DNA from 2 places in the Candidatus Acidulodesulfobacterium sp. H_13 genome. Region 2 is predicted to be linked to the other one. Evidence: riboswitches for the same ligand, from Rfam matches in the RefSeq annotation. Region 2 holds a riboswitch; the other holds the start of a gene.
What was found. Region 2 has a riboswitch for cobalamin ahead of ACMCNP_RS07470 (ATP cone domain-containing protein). Riboswitches for the same ligand answer to the same signal wherever they lie in the genome.
Positions count from the first base shown of each region.

Region 1 (7,098 bases), on a different contig from region 2:
TCGCATAAAAAATAGAGATACGGCAAAAAAGCCTTTCTGCTCATTTCTTTTTTGGAAATGTAGTATAATTGTAAAACAAGTATATATGGTAAAATTAGGCGGGGGTACGAAAAAATGGCTAAAATTATTCCGTTCGAATATTTAGAAACGGTCGTAGAACACTCTATTTCAAATATGAAAAGGATAAAAAAAGAGCTGACTCTTGCCGAAGAGATAGAATCCGTCGATTTTATATCGCTTGCAATTTTAAATATTAATTTAAATACAAAAGAATATGCAGATGATTTTACAAAAACTCTCTGCGGCGTATTGAGGGATTCCGATATCATCTGCGTTAAAAACGGTTTCATATATTTATTTCTGCCCGGGACTAATTTTGAAGGCGTTATGGATATAATAAGCGATTTTAAAGAATTTTACGACGGTATTTTCGATTATGTTGCTGCGGCGCATTTACTGAGCGATATAAAAAATATAGCATGTATCCTGCCTGATTTGCAAAAACTTGCATCAGATAAGGGTTGGAAGGTATGATTTCATCAAATTTTAATAAAAGTTTAACCGTTCATCAACACACCCTCAATAATATTTTTGTAGTGACTTTTATACGAAAGCAGCATCAGCGCGTAGGAAAAATAATTTTGATAGATGTAGAGGTATTGGCATATTCGGGATGATGATCGCAGGACTGCCCGACGTTTTCACTGAAGAGGCCAAGTGCGAGGGTAGTGTTGTGATACAAAACTATGGTTTTGGTTATCTGTTTAAAAAGATAACTATAAATCTTGCCACTGCCGGTATTCTTAACGGTTATATTATTGAGGGATAACTTTTCTTAGACGGTAAAATAAAATGCATTAAGGGCATAATAGCACTTGCTGTACTCAAATTATCTTAATAAGGACGAGATAGGCGCATAAACTATAAGAACAACCATGATACGGGGTACGAAAGAAATAGAATAGTAAAATATATCTGCAACCTTATATACTTTCTAAAGATATTATGATAAAATATATAAATTAATTAAATCATACTATATAGATATACAAAGTAGGCAAGATAACGCCATGTCATAAGACTGCTTATTGTTCGGCACAACCGACAGACATTTGGAATAGGTCATCGAGAGGCATTGCACAATTAGGAAAAGGATATAAATTATGGAACACAATTCTCATCATGAAGAACATGTTACTACAGCATTACTTCTCGCGGCAGGCACAGGCAGTCGTCTTTATCCATTGACGCAAAATGCTCCTAAATGTTTAACCATAGTTAACGGCATGTCAATACTCGAACGACTAATTTCCAATCTTAACCGTCACGGCTTCAAAAGATTAGTCGTGGTTACGGGATACATGGAAAGGCATATCAGGGATTTTCTGGGACATCGAATAGGTAACGTGGAAATTGAGTATATTTTTAGCCCGTTATACAAGACTACTAATAATATTTATTCTCTCTGGATGGCGCGCAAGGTTATCGATGAGCCGTTTCTATTGCTTGAAAGCGATCTCGTTTTTGACGAATCACTCTTAGACGCCATGCGGTATCCCGATAAGATAGCCGTTGCAAAGTTGCAACCCTGGATGAACGGGACATGCATTACGATCAAATCCCAACGGGTTAGAAGATTTTTAGCGTATAATGCAGACTCCTTTGGTGAGGTCAAATACAAGACCGTTAATATTTACAGCATTTCACATACATCATGGCGCTGTATCATAAAAAAATTGGACAAGCATATTTTAGCCGGTGAGGTGAACGGCTATTACGAAACCGTATTTGCGGAAATGATTGCTAACGGCGACCTCTCTTTTAAAATAGTTTTTTTTAACGGTAAGCCATGGTATGAAATAGACACTATTAAAGACTTAGCAGAGGCCGAGAAGCTATTTCCGTTAAATAATTATGTGACTGCAGAAAACGATACCCTTTTGCATCTTGATATTTTTGATATGCAATCGTCTGTTAACGTTGCGATATCTCCAGAAAAAAGACAGGAATCATAGATGTCGCAAAATAATTATGGGGCTCAATCTGAAAAATACAGATTCATTTCTACTCAACACGGTGGTTATTATCGGCATAATTTTATCGATCACGCCTATTTATATAACCTATATTTCCCGCCGGAAGCTATTTTCGCAAGTTTTAAAGAGCAAATTCACAACATTGTTCTAAATTATCCGGTGGCGCAGGATGCCCTTGCCGGGCTTATCGGCAAAATAATTGATCAGCCTGTTGAAAGGATCGTTGTGAGCAACGGGGCTTCCGAATTAATAAAAATAGTATCAGGACAAATATCGGGTAAGTTGATTATTCCGGTACCTTCTTTTAATGAATATGCTAATGCCGCTCCTTCTCGTCGGGTAGTTGAATTTCCGCTTGATTTTCCGTCTTTTCGGTTGTGCGTAGAAAAATTTGCCGATGAAGCGTTTCGGGTAAAGGCCGATATGGCCGTAGTGATAACGCCCAACAATCCGACGTCAATGTTGGTTCCCAAGTCCGACCTCGTTTGGCTTGCAAAAAAACTCGAATCTCACGACTGCATGCTGATTATAGATGAATCATTTTTAGATTTTGCGGAAAATCCCGACAAAATAAGCATAGAACGGGATATTGCAGATTATCCGAATATGGTGATTTTTAAAAGTATGAGTAAGGCCTATGGTATAGGCGGACTTAGGATCGGCTATATGTTAACCGCCGATTTAAAATTTGCCGAAGTCGTGAGGAATAGAATACCTATTTGGAATATTAATGGATTTGCAGAAGAATTTTTACGGCTTTTACCCGATTACAAATACGAATTTCTTGAAAGCTGCAAACAAGTCAGATACGATAGGGATAGTCTGTATGAAAAACTTTGCGGTATAAAAGGGATGACGGTTTTTAAGCCTGATGCAAATTTTGTTTTTTGTCGCTTGCCCGATTATGCACAAAGCGCTCCCGATGTTACGAAAGAGTTGTTTATTAAACATAATATGTATATAAAGGACTGTGTGGGCAAAACCCAACCGGATTCCGATCGTTATATTCGGATTGCCAGCCGTACTGAAGGAGAAAATCGCAAAATGGTCACGGCTTTGATTGACGTAATTGGCTTAAAAAATTAAGAGCTATGAAAATAACGACATGTCCCAAACCAAGACAGCCTCGTCAGCCGACGATGCTTTTTTTTGCCGGAGATTTTCCAAACATTCTATCGCTTATAGGCTTGTTGTGTGCGGTGCTTGGTATTTATTACGCTATTTTAGGCTATTTTTATATTGCGATGATTGGAGTTCTATGGGCAGTTGTATTTGATTGGGTCGACGGAATAGTTGCTCGCCGAATAAAGGGGCGGACGGACTATCATCGAGCCTTTGGGAATCAGCTTGATTCATTAATAGATATCGTGAGTTTCGGAGTGTTTCCCGCTGTTTTTCTCTTAAGCTACGGCAAATTCAATCCATGGTTCTTGCCGGGGGCATTTCTTATAGTTGCCGCCGGTGTTATACGATTGAGTTATTTTAATATTTTCGGTCTGATTAACAATAAGACATATATGGGTCTGGCATTAGACAACAATATTATTATCCTTGCTTTTGTATTTTTGTTTAAAGGTCTTTTTAGCCATCTGGCTTTTTCGGTAATTATTTATGTGTTGTTGATGACATTTATGGTGCTTAATTTGTCCCCTATACAAACGCCTAAATTTTCGGAAAGATGGTTTTATGTTCTCCTGTTCTACTCTTTAGTGTTAACGGTCGCATATAGTTGGATGCAGTATGTCGGGATTTGAAAATTAAATAGGGTCGGTGTGATATCGACCCGAATTGCCGTTTAACGAGATATTTAGCCCCGATAATACAAAAAACTCAAATCAAGTATTCGTTCCCCGTTTTTCATCATAATACCCCTCCACTTCTAAACAGGATAAAAAAGCTTGACCTTATACTAAAGTATAAGGTGTAAAATACCATAATTGAGCAAGGTTATGTATATGATGAATAAATTAACAGGGGGGCTTTATGAACGTAAAAAATTATTTTAAACGTAAAAACGTTAAAAACGTTGTCGACTCTAATGGTGCTGCAGTTTCTAATGTATCCTCCGGTACTGCAGCCCTATTCTCGATTTTGGGCGGAGTTTGTTGTTGGGGACCTCTGACCTTTAGCATACTGGGGATAACTGCAAGCACAGGGGGTTTTCTTGGATCCACGGTATCTTTTTTAAAGGGTATCGTGCCTTATAGAAATTATTTTTTAATCTTGGATATTATCGGTGTCCTTTTATCTTTTTACTTTCTTTATATATCGCCGAAAATATCGTCAAAAAAAGGCGTTTATTCTCTCGGCAAGGGAGATATCGATATGTCCAATGGTGAAACATGCGATTGCAAGGCGGCAAGTCCGTTTAGCGTCAGCAAAATAGTTTTTTACTTGTCCGTGGCGATCACGGTAGGGTTCTTTATATTTTTGTATAAAGATACCGGTACGGTTTTTATGGCATGGCCGAAGATTTAATATAATCTTCCCATAATTAAGACAACCTGTTTTATAAAGATACCGAATACTTTATAATAACGATTAATCCGGTTGCCCGATACTAAAAATGTGTTGACAAAGTTAACGGCTCAGATATAATTAGAGGCATGATTAATAATTTTTGAAACGGGGGTATTAAATGAATAAGTTTAAAAAAGGGATATTTTTCATTGCCTTGGCATTAACTGCGATGTTATCTTTAGCCATATTTCCAAAATATTCTATGGCGGCGAAGACGGTAAAGGCGCCGACTATGGCAACTAAAATGGCTAAAATGGCGAAAAATATGCCGAATATGTCGGCAAAAATGGTGAAGATGTCGATTCGGCTCAATGCCAAAATCGCCGAATTTCAGTATCATAAAGCCCTTGGCGCAATAAAGGGCGGGTATTATTATTTTGCCGTTCGACATTTCGAAAAAGCTATCGTCGTAGAACCGCATTTTGCTATGGCATATGCGCGCATGGGGGTAATTTTATGCAAACTTGGGGATATACATTTAGCCATAGACGTCCTTAGGAAAGGGTTGAAATATAATCCAAATATTAGGTGGGCAAGGACTAAATTAAAAAGATACGCTGCCTCTCCGAAAGTTATAAATTGCTAAAGACTCAGCCCTCGCGGAACCTAACGAGGAAGGGTAATTCAGCAAATGTTTTATCGTTTGACTTTTTATATTTTTAATGATAACCTTGAAAAACTAAGCAAATAGCTTATTTAAATTTTATCTTAAAAGTTTAAGGGAAACGGGTGAGAATCCCGTGCTGTTCCCGCAGCCGTAATAACTTATAACGGTTTTTTTATTATCCGTTATATAGAATATTCCGAATTTGCCACTGGTAAGTCGTATAATTGCCGGGAAGGCGGAATGTTTTACATGTTTAAGCCGGAAGACCTGCTTTTTAAGATACTAATAACTTTAATTAGCGGGAGGTCTAATTATGTTTTCACGCCTTTTTAATTTGTCGAGTTTCAAACGAAGACTCATTCTTCTCTATGCGTTTTTAATCTCTTTCGTTGTAATTTCCATTATTATTTTAATTGATCGGTCAAGGGTTTTTCCTGCCCTGTTGGGCTTAGGTTCGCTTGCCTTTTTTTTCGGTTTAAAGCATGCGATGGATGCAGACCATATTGCCGCGATAGATAATACCACCAGAAAATTGATGAACGACGGCAAAAAACCGGTCGGAGTCGGGTTTTTCTTTTCCCTCGGTCATTCGCTTTCTATTTTCACTTTAACGGTAATAACCGTCATTTTAGGGGAGTTTATAATCAAAAAATATCCCGTGTTGGGTGGCATAGGTGATATGCTTGGGACGGGGGTATCCGCTTTATTTTTATACATAATCGCGTTTATGAACCTGCTTATCCTTATAAGCATAATAAAGGTGGTAAGAAAATACAGGAATGCCGACAACAAGGCGATGGAAGCCGAGCTTTTAAAGAGAGGCTTTATGTTTCGTTTTTTCGGCGGAGTAATGAAGCTTATAACGTCGAGCTGGCATATGTTTTTCGTCGGCATACTATTTGGCATAGGTTTCGATACGGCAACGGAAGTTGCAATACTTTCAATGTCGGCAATATTTGCCGCTAACGGCAGGCCGCTGATAGATGTTTTGATACTACCGATGGTATTTTCATCCGCCATGGTATTATTAGATTCAACGGACGGTGTAGTAATGCAGTTTGCTTATAGCTGGGCATTTTTAAATCCGATAAGGAAGATTTTTTATAATATATCCATCACAAGCATTTCTATTTTCTTAGCGTTTTGTATAGGAACGATAGAATGGCTTCAGGTCGTAGGCATGAAATTTAATTTAACCGGAGAGCCTTGGGATTTCCTTAATCACCTTTCTTTCGCGGTGCTGGGAGGAATGATAGCGGTCATACTTGCGTCGGCATGGCTTTTATCGTTAGGCGTATATAAGTTCGCTAAGGTTGAATCAAGATATGGCGGAAGTGAATTAGACATAGAGGGGGATGAATAAAAATGAGTCGGGAGACTATTATATTGCTCGGTCACGGTTCGAGAAGAATTGAGGCCAACGATATTCTTAGAAGTATCGTAAAGATAATAAAGCCTAAATTTCCTGATGAATATATGGAATGTGCTTTTTTAGAATTTGCCGAACCAAATATAAATGATGCATTAGAAAATGCCGCTAACGGCGGTTCCAATTTAATCTATGTCATACCCTATTTTTTATATTCGGGAAATCATGTATCTCGTGATATTCCGAATATTCTAAAAGAATTTTCGGTTAAATATCCTAATGTCAATATTAAATATGGAGATTACTTAGGAATAGACGAAAAATTAAGCGAACTCGCAATAGAAAGAATAATGGCGGTTAAACGGCCATCATCTCACGGATGATGGTTCTAGGGGGAGGGGATAAATCCTCTCCGTCCGGTCCGCTTCCCTTCCCGTAATAATCCTTGTAGCCATGTAGATCTAATATACATTGAATTTTATAGACGAACAGGATAGAATAGTAGACAAATAACTTAATTTATACTTAGTTAAAACCATATGTGCCTTGCAATCCCGTCTAAAGTC
Region 1 is NZ_JBLEOY010000001.1:737,870-744,967, reverse strand. It holds gene ACMCNP_RS03640 (hypothetical protein) at 1-15, shown strand, start outside; gene ACMCNP_RS03635 (hypothetical protein) at 115-534, shown strand; gene ACMCNP_RS03630 (hypothetical protein) at 674-829, shown strand; gene ACMCNP_RS03625 (phosphocholine cytidylyltransferase family protein) at 1,164-2,015, shown strand; gene ACMCNP_RS03620 (pyridoxal phosphate-dependent aminotransferase) at 2,016-3,122, shown strand; gene ACMCNP_RS03615 (CDP-alcohol phosphatidyltransferase family protein) at 3,128-3,790, shown strand; gene ACMCNP_RS03610 (hypothetical protein) at 4,020-4,514, shown strand; gene ACMCNP_RS03605 (hypothetical protein) at 4,675-5,142, shown strand; cobalamin riboswitch at 5,253-5,452, shown strand; gene ACMCNP_RS03600 (HoxN/HupN/NixA family nickel/cobalt transporter) at 5,477-6,526, shown strand; gene ACMCNP_RS03595 (sirohydrochlorin chelatase) at 6,529-6,915, shown strand; gene ACMCNP_RS03590 (HypC/HybG/HupF family hydrogenase formation chaperone) at 7,072-7,098, shown strand, end outside.
Region 1: linked by a shared signal. The riboswitch ahead of ACMCNP_RS03600 (HoxN/HupN/NixA family nickel/cobalt transporter) and the one ahead of ACMCNP_RS07470 (ATP cone domain-containing protein) in region 2 are both predicted to bind cobalamin.

Region 2 (7,098 bases):
ACTGACATAATGAGAGGGTAATTTTATGTCTGCATGTGCCTTGCCGATTCTTTTAAGTTTTCGAAAATACACATTATTGTATGTTCCCGAAAAAAGATCCGTGAACCATTGTTTAAGTTCTTCCTGGTGCTTATCCATTATTTCTTCATTGGGGAGAAATTCACTGAAACCTTCGAAATTAGAAATAAAAGAATAAACATGGACGATAAAGTCATTTGTGCCGGATTTCATTAGGTTACTTAAATGCGATAAATTTGAAACGTCATTATCCATAAAAGAATAAATTAATTTTATTTTTTCAAGAGTTTCCATATTTAGGTGATGAGCCACACTGGGATTTAATCCACGAGTGCCCAATTAAAATCAGTATTATATTTGCTTTTACAAATATCCTTTGGAATCGACGTTTGCAAGCTCGCTGCGGTAATTTAAAAATTCAGCGTGTTCGTTGAATCTAATTATACCTTTTTTATCGTCATGGGAGCAATATATAAAAATCTTCATAAAAGGTCTAGTCTGAAGTTAAGATATTAAATATAAATTAAGGTGACAATATAATAGGTTTGTTTAATTTTTGCTTTTAGATTTATTATAGTTTTTTTAAGAAGACTGGTCTAATGGGTTGAAATTGGTGCGTATAATTTCTATAGGCAATTTTAGGCTTGACAAAAGAGAAAAAAATATTATAAATTAGCTTATCAGGTTCAAAGGAAGCCCGGTGAGAATCCGGCGCAGCCCCCGCTACTGTGATGCAGACGAACCCCAATTATGCCACTGGAATTTCCGGGAAGGCAGGGAAGTAGGATAAAGCTAAGCCAGAAGACTTATCTGATGATTTTTTTATGACGGGAGGTCAGTATTCATTTACCAATTCATAGTTAGTTTTCTATCTTGCCATAAAATATACTAATATTTTAAAGGATATCGCTTAATGTTTAAGCAGATAAAGAAAAGAGATGGGCGCATTGTCCCGTTTAATATTACAAAAATAACCGATGCCATAATTGCCGCCGGTGCTGTAACCGGTGAATTTGAAAGGGAAGAAGCTAAAAGGATTGCATTGCGTGTTGTTGGTCTTGCCCTGTCCACCATAAATTCGGTGCCAACCGTAGAGGAGATACAGGATATTGTTGAGGAGGTACTGATCGGTTCGCCCTGCAGGAAAACAGCAAAGTCATATATTATCTACAGGGATCAGCACAAAAAGATGAGGGAGATATCAAATATTGCCGATGTCATCGGAAAGACCAATATGATGGCAGGAACATCCTCTTCGCTGGAGTATGTTCCTGTAAGTATCAGGTATGAAGAAAATATGGATGGGGCGATAAAAAATCAACTCTCATTTGCGAAAGAAAAGATAGTCGAATTATCCATACTATCTGAAGCAATCAATAGTAACCCGGGCGACAAAGTGCTGCAAGATAAAATTATCGGATCGAAGATTGATTTTCAGGTCGACCGTAAAGTAAGAGAGAGATGTGGAAAAATAACGCAAGACATGCTGTTCAGAAAGTCCGGATATCCGATCAGGGCGGCAAAGCAGAGGGAAATGTTTTATTTTCCGTTACTTCCTGTCACAACAATAGGCTCTTTTCCACAAACAAAGGAGATTAGAAAAGCGAGGTCCGATTTCAAAAATAGTAGAATAGACAAAGATGCGTTATGAAAATTTTATAAAGGATGAGATCGGGCGCGTTATCGGTATTCAGCAGAAGATTGGACTGGATCTTTTTGTTCATGGTGAGCCTGAACGAAACGACATGGTGGAGTATTTTGCCGACAAATTAAACGGCTTCCTCGTAACACAAAATGGATGGGTCAGAAGCTATGGCACAAGATGTGTTAAGCCGCCTATTATTTATGCCGATGTATCAAGAAAATCTTATATGACAGTAAAATGGACTAAATATGCGCAATCGTTAAGCAAAAAACCCGTCAAGGGGATGCTTACCGGACCGAATACGATACTGCAATGGAGTTTTGTGCGCGATGATCAACCCTTAAGTCAAACTGTTGTTCAAATTGCACTGGCAATTCGCGATGAAGTATCTGATCTTGAAGAAGCAGGAATAAAGATAATTCAGGTCGATGAACCGGCGTTGCGGGAGGGCTTGCCGTTGAGAAAAAGCAGATGGAATGAGTATCTCAAATGGGCGATAGACAGTTTCAGGCTTGCCGCAAGGGGGTCGCGGACACGACCCAGATTCATACTCACATGTGCTACAGCGAATTTAACGATATCATTAAATCGATATATGAAATGGATGCTGATGTTATATCGATAGAGGCATCACGATCAAACATGGAATTATTAAAGGTATTCAAAAATTTCGAATATCCGAACGAGATATGTCCCGGCATTTACGACATTCACTCACCAAGAATACCAACCGTAGAGGAGATAATCGGTCTTATAACCAAAGCGCTTGCCGTTGTGCCCAAAGAACATTTGTGGATCAACCCCGATTGCGGACTTAAAACGCGGCGATGGTGCGAGGTTATACCGTCATTGAAAAATGTAGTGGCTGCAACTGAGCTTTGTAGGGATAAGTTATAAGATATTGTTCGCAACTCTCCCTGCATGTTACAACGAGAATCAGGCCTCAGAAGAGTCGGTAAACTATCGACGAGTTAGAAAAATGCCTTAAAATAACAACTTCATAATTTACGGATCCTAATCAAGAGAAAAGTTACCTGAAGTACTTATTTGCTGCGGTTTAAAGTGGTGAGCCGCGCGGGGGTCGAACCCGCGACCACCTGATTAAAAGTCAGGTGCTCTACCAGTTGAGCTAGCGGCTCTATTTTTATTTTACTAAAATTAACAGTGAATAGAGATGTTTATTGTTTTTTATAAAGGTAACAATGTAGTCAAATCCGGAAAAGAATAGTTAAGTCCGCTTGCGGCGAAAATCCCGAGTCCTACGACGGTTATGATGCCGAGTATTACGATAACCCACATTATACTATTAGAATGCATATTTTCATTCATTTTATCCCCTCCGTATCGGTAAGATCATTAAATTGGTATAAAACTTATTTTTTCTTATTTGCTTAAACATTAGATATACTACCAAAAAACTTTCTAAAAAGCAATATAATTGATTTGTAATTTATAATTAAAACATTGATATTTTCGATATCTCCCCGATAGAAAAGGGGAGAGTACCGAAAATATACGATTAGAATTAACCCCACTTTTGCTTACTTACGTGGACGGCTATTTCCGCTTTAGACATTTGTCTTATTTCCCATGCGGTTTTTTTGGCTTTCTGGAATACGTTAAGGCACCCCGGGTCTAAGTTGTCCTCTATTCCGGCATCGGCAAATTCTGATACCTTGGAAAGCAAATGCATTAAGTTTATGTGCAGTTGATTTGTTTTTCTGGAACGGTCGATTATTTGTTCTATATCGGCGGCAACGCGTTCAAACTTTTCCTTGGGCGCGCCGCACCTCGGACATATGTCCGGAGCACTATTCCCGTCATGAATATAACCACATACGGAACACTTCCATTTCATGATAAACCTCCGCAATTAAAGTTTAATTTAGCTATTATTTTTCAATTATATCATAAAAAAAAACAGATTGCAGTAAATTTTGGGTAATTGATATTAATTACTATCAGATTTGGGATACGATTAAATTGACAATATATAGATTAAATTATATAATATGCTATAAAAAGCGTGATAAAATAAAAAAGTTAATGCGAAGTAAATAAAATTGATAGATTTTAACATATATCTAATCGGCGATAAAAATATTTTCGACGATGAGAAGGGTTATCTTGAAGCGTTAGATAAATGTTTTGATAGCGGTATAGGTGCATTTCAATTAAGACAAAAAGACATAAGCGCTAAGGAGTTTTTTAAGTTAGGCGAAAAAATCAGGATAATATTAAAAAGATATCCCGATATTAAGCTTTTTGTCAACGACAGGGTAGATGTCGCATTAGCATTAGGGGCATACGGCGTACATTTAAACAAAAACAGTGTACCAATTAACGCCGTTAGGGAAAAAATTAAAGGCATTAAAATTTTTTATTCATCTCATTCTTCTGAAGAAGCAAAAAAAGCGGAGGAGGCCGGAGCTGATTTTATAACATTCAGTCCTATTTTTAAAACAAAAAATAATGGTTTCGAACAAGGAATCGATGTCTTTAAAAAAGTGCTAAAACTGCTTAGAATTCCTGTTTTTGCTCTCGGTGGTATAAACGAGAATAATTTGTTCGAAATTAAAGGCGTCGGAGGGCGCTATGTTGCCGTTCAATCAGGTATATTGAGAAATCGGGATATCGGCAGCGCCGTAAGGTCGTTTGCCAGCATTTTGACTCTTAACGACATAGATTAACGCGATAAGCGGAATGCTGCATATAACACTATAATAAATGAATAAAGAGGATGCTAAAGGAATAAATATATGAATCAAATAGAAGCGGCAAGAAATAATATAATAACCGAAGAGATGAAGTATTGCTCTGAGGTTGAAGGAGTCTCTCCCGAAAAAATTCGTTCCGATATAATGAACGGTTTTACCGTGATAATAAAAAACCGCTTGAGGAGTATTTCGCCCCTTGCCATAGGCAAGGACTTAAGAACGAAGGTCAACGCCAATATAGGTTCGTCCGGAGATAATTGCGACATTAAAGAAGAATTGGAAAAATTATTTACGGCGGTAAAAAGCGGCGCAGATGCGGTAATGGATCTCTCTACAGGCGGTAACATAATAGAATTTAGACGTGATATTGTTAAAAATTCAACTGTTTCTATCGGAACGGTTCCGCTGTACGAAGCGTTTCAACCGGCTATGGAGAATGGCGACGGAATAGCAAGTGCAGGCGATACCAGTTTCATAGACAGATTCGATCCGGAATATCTTTTTGAGGTTATAGAAAGGCAATGCGAAGAAGGCGTTGATTTTATTACCGTCCATTGCGGATTGACCTTAAGGGCCGTAAAAACGATGAATAAGCAGACGAGGATTATGGGCATAGTATCAAGGGGCGGGTCGTTAATAGCTTCATGGATGATAAGAAAAAATAGAGAAAATCCTCTTTATGAGAATTATGATAAGCTTTTGAGGATTGCAAAAAAAAACGACGTGGTGTTAAGTTTGGGTGATGGATTAAGACCCGGAAGCCTTGCGGATGCAACCGATAGGGCCCAGGTGTCGGAGCTGATAATTCTCGGCGAATTACAAAAAACAGCCCTTGAAGAAGGGGTTCAGGTGATGATAGAAGGCCCCGGACACGTTCCGTTAAGCCAGGTTGAAACTAATATAAAATTAGAAAAAAGCCTCTGCAACGGTGCTCCGTTTTATGTTTTGGGTCCATTGGTTACCGATATAGCCCCCGGCTACGATCATATTTCTAGTGCAATAGGAGGGGCGATAGCCGCCGGAGCCGGAGCAGATTTTCTTTGCTACGTTACTCCCGCCGAACACTTGAGGCTTCCGTCCGTGTCGGATGTAAAAGAAGGTGTCATTGCTTCTAAAATTGCGGCTCATGCCGGAGATATAGCCAAGGGTGTAAAGGGTGCGTTAGAAAGGGATATATTGATGAGCAAACATAGACGGTCTATGGACTGGGAAAAACAATACGATTGTTCCTTGGACCCGGAAAAAGCAAGACAGATGCGTGCCTCGCTTCCGCTTAAAGACGATAAGGTTTGTTCAATGTGTTCATCGTACTGTTCAATAAAGTTAAATGATTCTTTATAAATAAATAAGCAATAAATAACAGGGTAAAAAATGACCGAAGAATTATTTAAAGATGTTCGGAATATAAGTCGTATAGCTTCTGAAATTTACGACAAGTTTAAAGACATCGCTAAAGGCGATTCGACCGAGAAAAGCATTATAAAATATGACGCTGATTTTTTGAATAAATTTGGTTCTTTCAAGTTTTTTAAAATAAACGGCAGCTATATTTTAAAGCCCATATCCGGTTCCGCCGGCGATTTTGAAAAGAGTACCGGTTCGACATACTCATTATCCCTATCGGATTTTATCGGCATAGACGACGTAATAATGAGTGTTTTTAAAAATACAATGAAATTTGCCTCGGGTAAGTCCGCCAACAATGTTCTTTTATGGGGGGACAGAGGGACAGGTAAGTCTTCGCTCATAAGGGCTATGGCAAAATCTTTCGGTGAAGAACCCTACATAAATAAGATTAAATTTATAGATGTCGTTGAGGATACCGCAGAGCTTATTTATGAGTTAATTACGATTATTAAGGTTAAACCCTATAGATTTATTCTTATTTTCGATGACGTTGCATTTGATGCAGACTCTCTTTTTTATAAAAAGCTTAAGTCTATTCTTGACGGAGGGTTAGATGAACTTCCGGAGAATATCATTATTTACGCTACATCTAATAAGCGGCATCTTACCACTGAAAAGTTCTCCGGAGAAGGACTTGATTTTGAATCTAAGCTTATACATCCGGAAGAAGAGGCGGAAGAAGGCCTTTCTTTGAGCGATAGGTTTGGTTTAACATACGGTTTGTATAACTTTGATCAGGAGACATACCTTAAAATGGTCGAATTATATTTAAAAAAATATGACATAAAAGTACCTTCGATAGATATGAATAGTATCAGAAAAAATGCGATAAGCTATGCCTCTATCAAGGGTTCGAGGTCAGGCAGAACGGCAAAGCAATATGCCGTGAGTCTTATTAAAGATTAAGTATTAGAAAGATTTTACGCAGAGACTAACGATTGATGTTTTTTATCTGTATTATTTCATCCAAGCCCTTCATGAAAGCGTTAAAGCAATCAGGATCAAATGCGCGTCCCGGCCCCATTTCATTTTTCATAATTTCGATTGTTTTGTCAAGCGGATATGCTTGTTTATATATCCTTTTGCTTATCAATGCGTCGAATACGTCTGCTATTTTACAGATACTACCGTTCAGGGGAATTTTTTTGCCCTTTAATCCGTCGGGGTAGCCGCTGCCGTCAAAGTTTTCGTGATGCGATAATGCGATGATAGCCCCTTCTCTAAGGATAGAAGATTCGGAATCTTTTAAAATTTCATAACCGATAATCGAATGGGATTTCATGATTTTAAATTCTTCCTTAGTCAGTTTTC
Region 2 is NZ_JBLEOY010000003.1:15,330-22,427, forward strand. It holds gene ACMCNP_RS07465 (protoglobin domain-containing protein) at 1-312, opposite strand, end outside; cobalamin riboswitch at 684-846, shown strand; gene ACMCNP_RS07470 (ATP cone domain-containing protein) at 932-1,669, shown strand; partial or broken gene metE (5-methyltetrahydropteroyltriglutamate--homocysteine S-methyltransferase) at 1,659-2,560, shown strand; tRNA gene ACMCNP_RS07480 (tRNA-Lys) at 2,727-2,802, opposite strand; gene ACMCNP_RS07485 (hypothetical protein) at 2,852-2,992, opposite strand; gene ACMCNP_RS07490 (rubredoxin-like domain-containing protein) at 3,189-3,521, opposite strand; gene ACMCNP_RS07495 (thiamine phosphate synthase) at 3,727-4,353, shown strand; gene thiC (phosphomethylpyrimidine synthase ThiC) at 4,423-5,721, shown strand; gene ACMCNP_RS07505 (DUF815 domain-containing protein) at 5,752-6,693, shown strand; gene ACMCNP_RS07510 (HD domain-containing phosphohydrolase) at 6,719-7,098, opposite strand, start outside.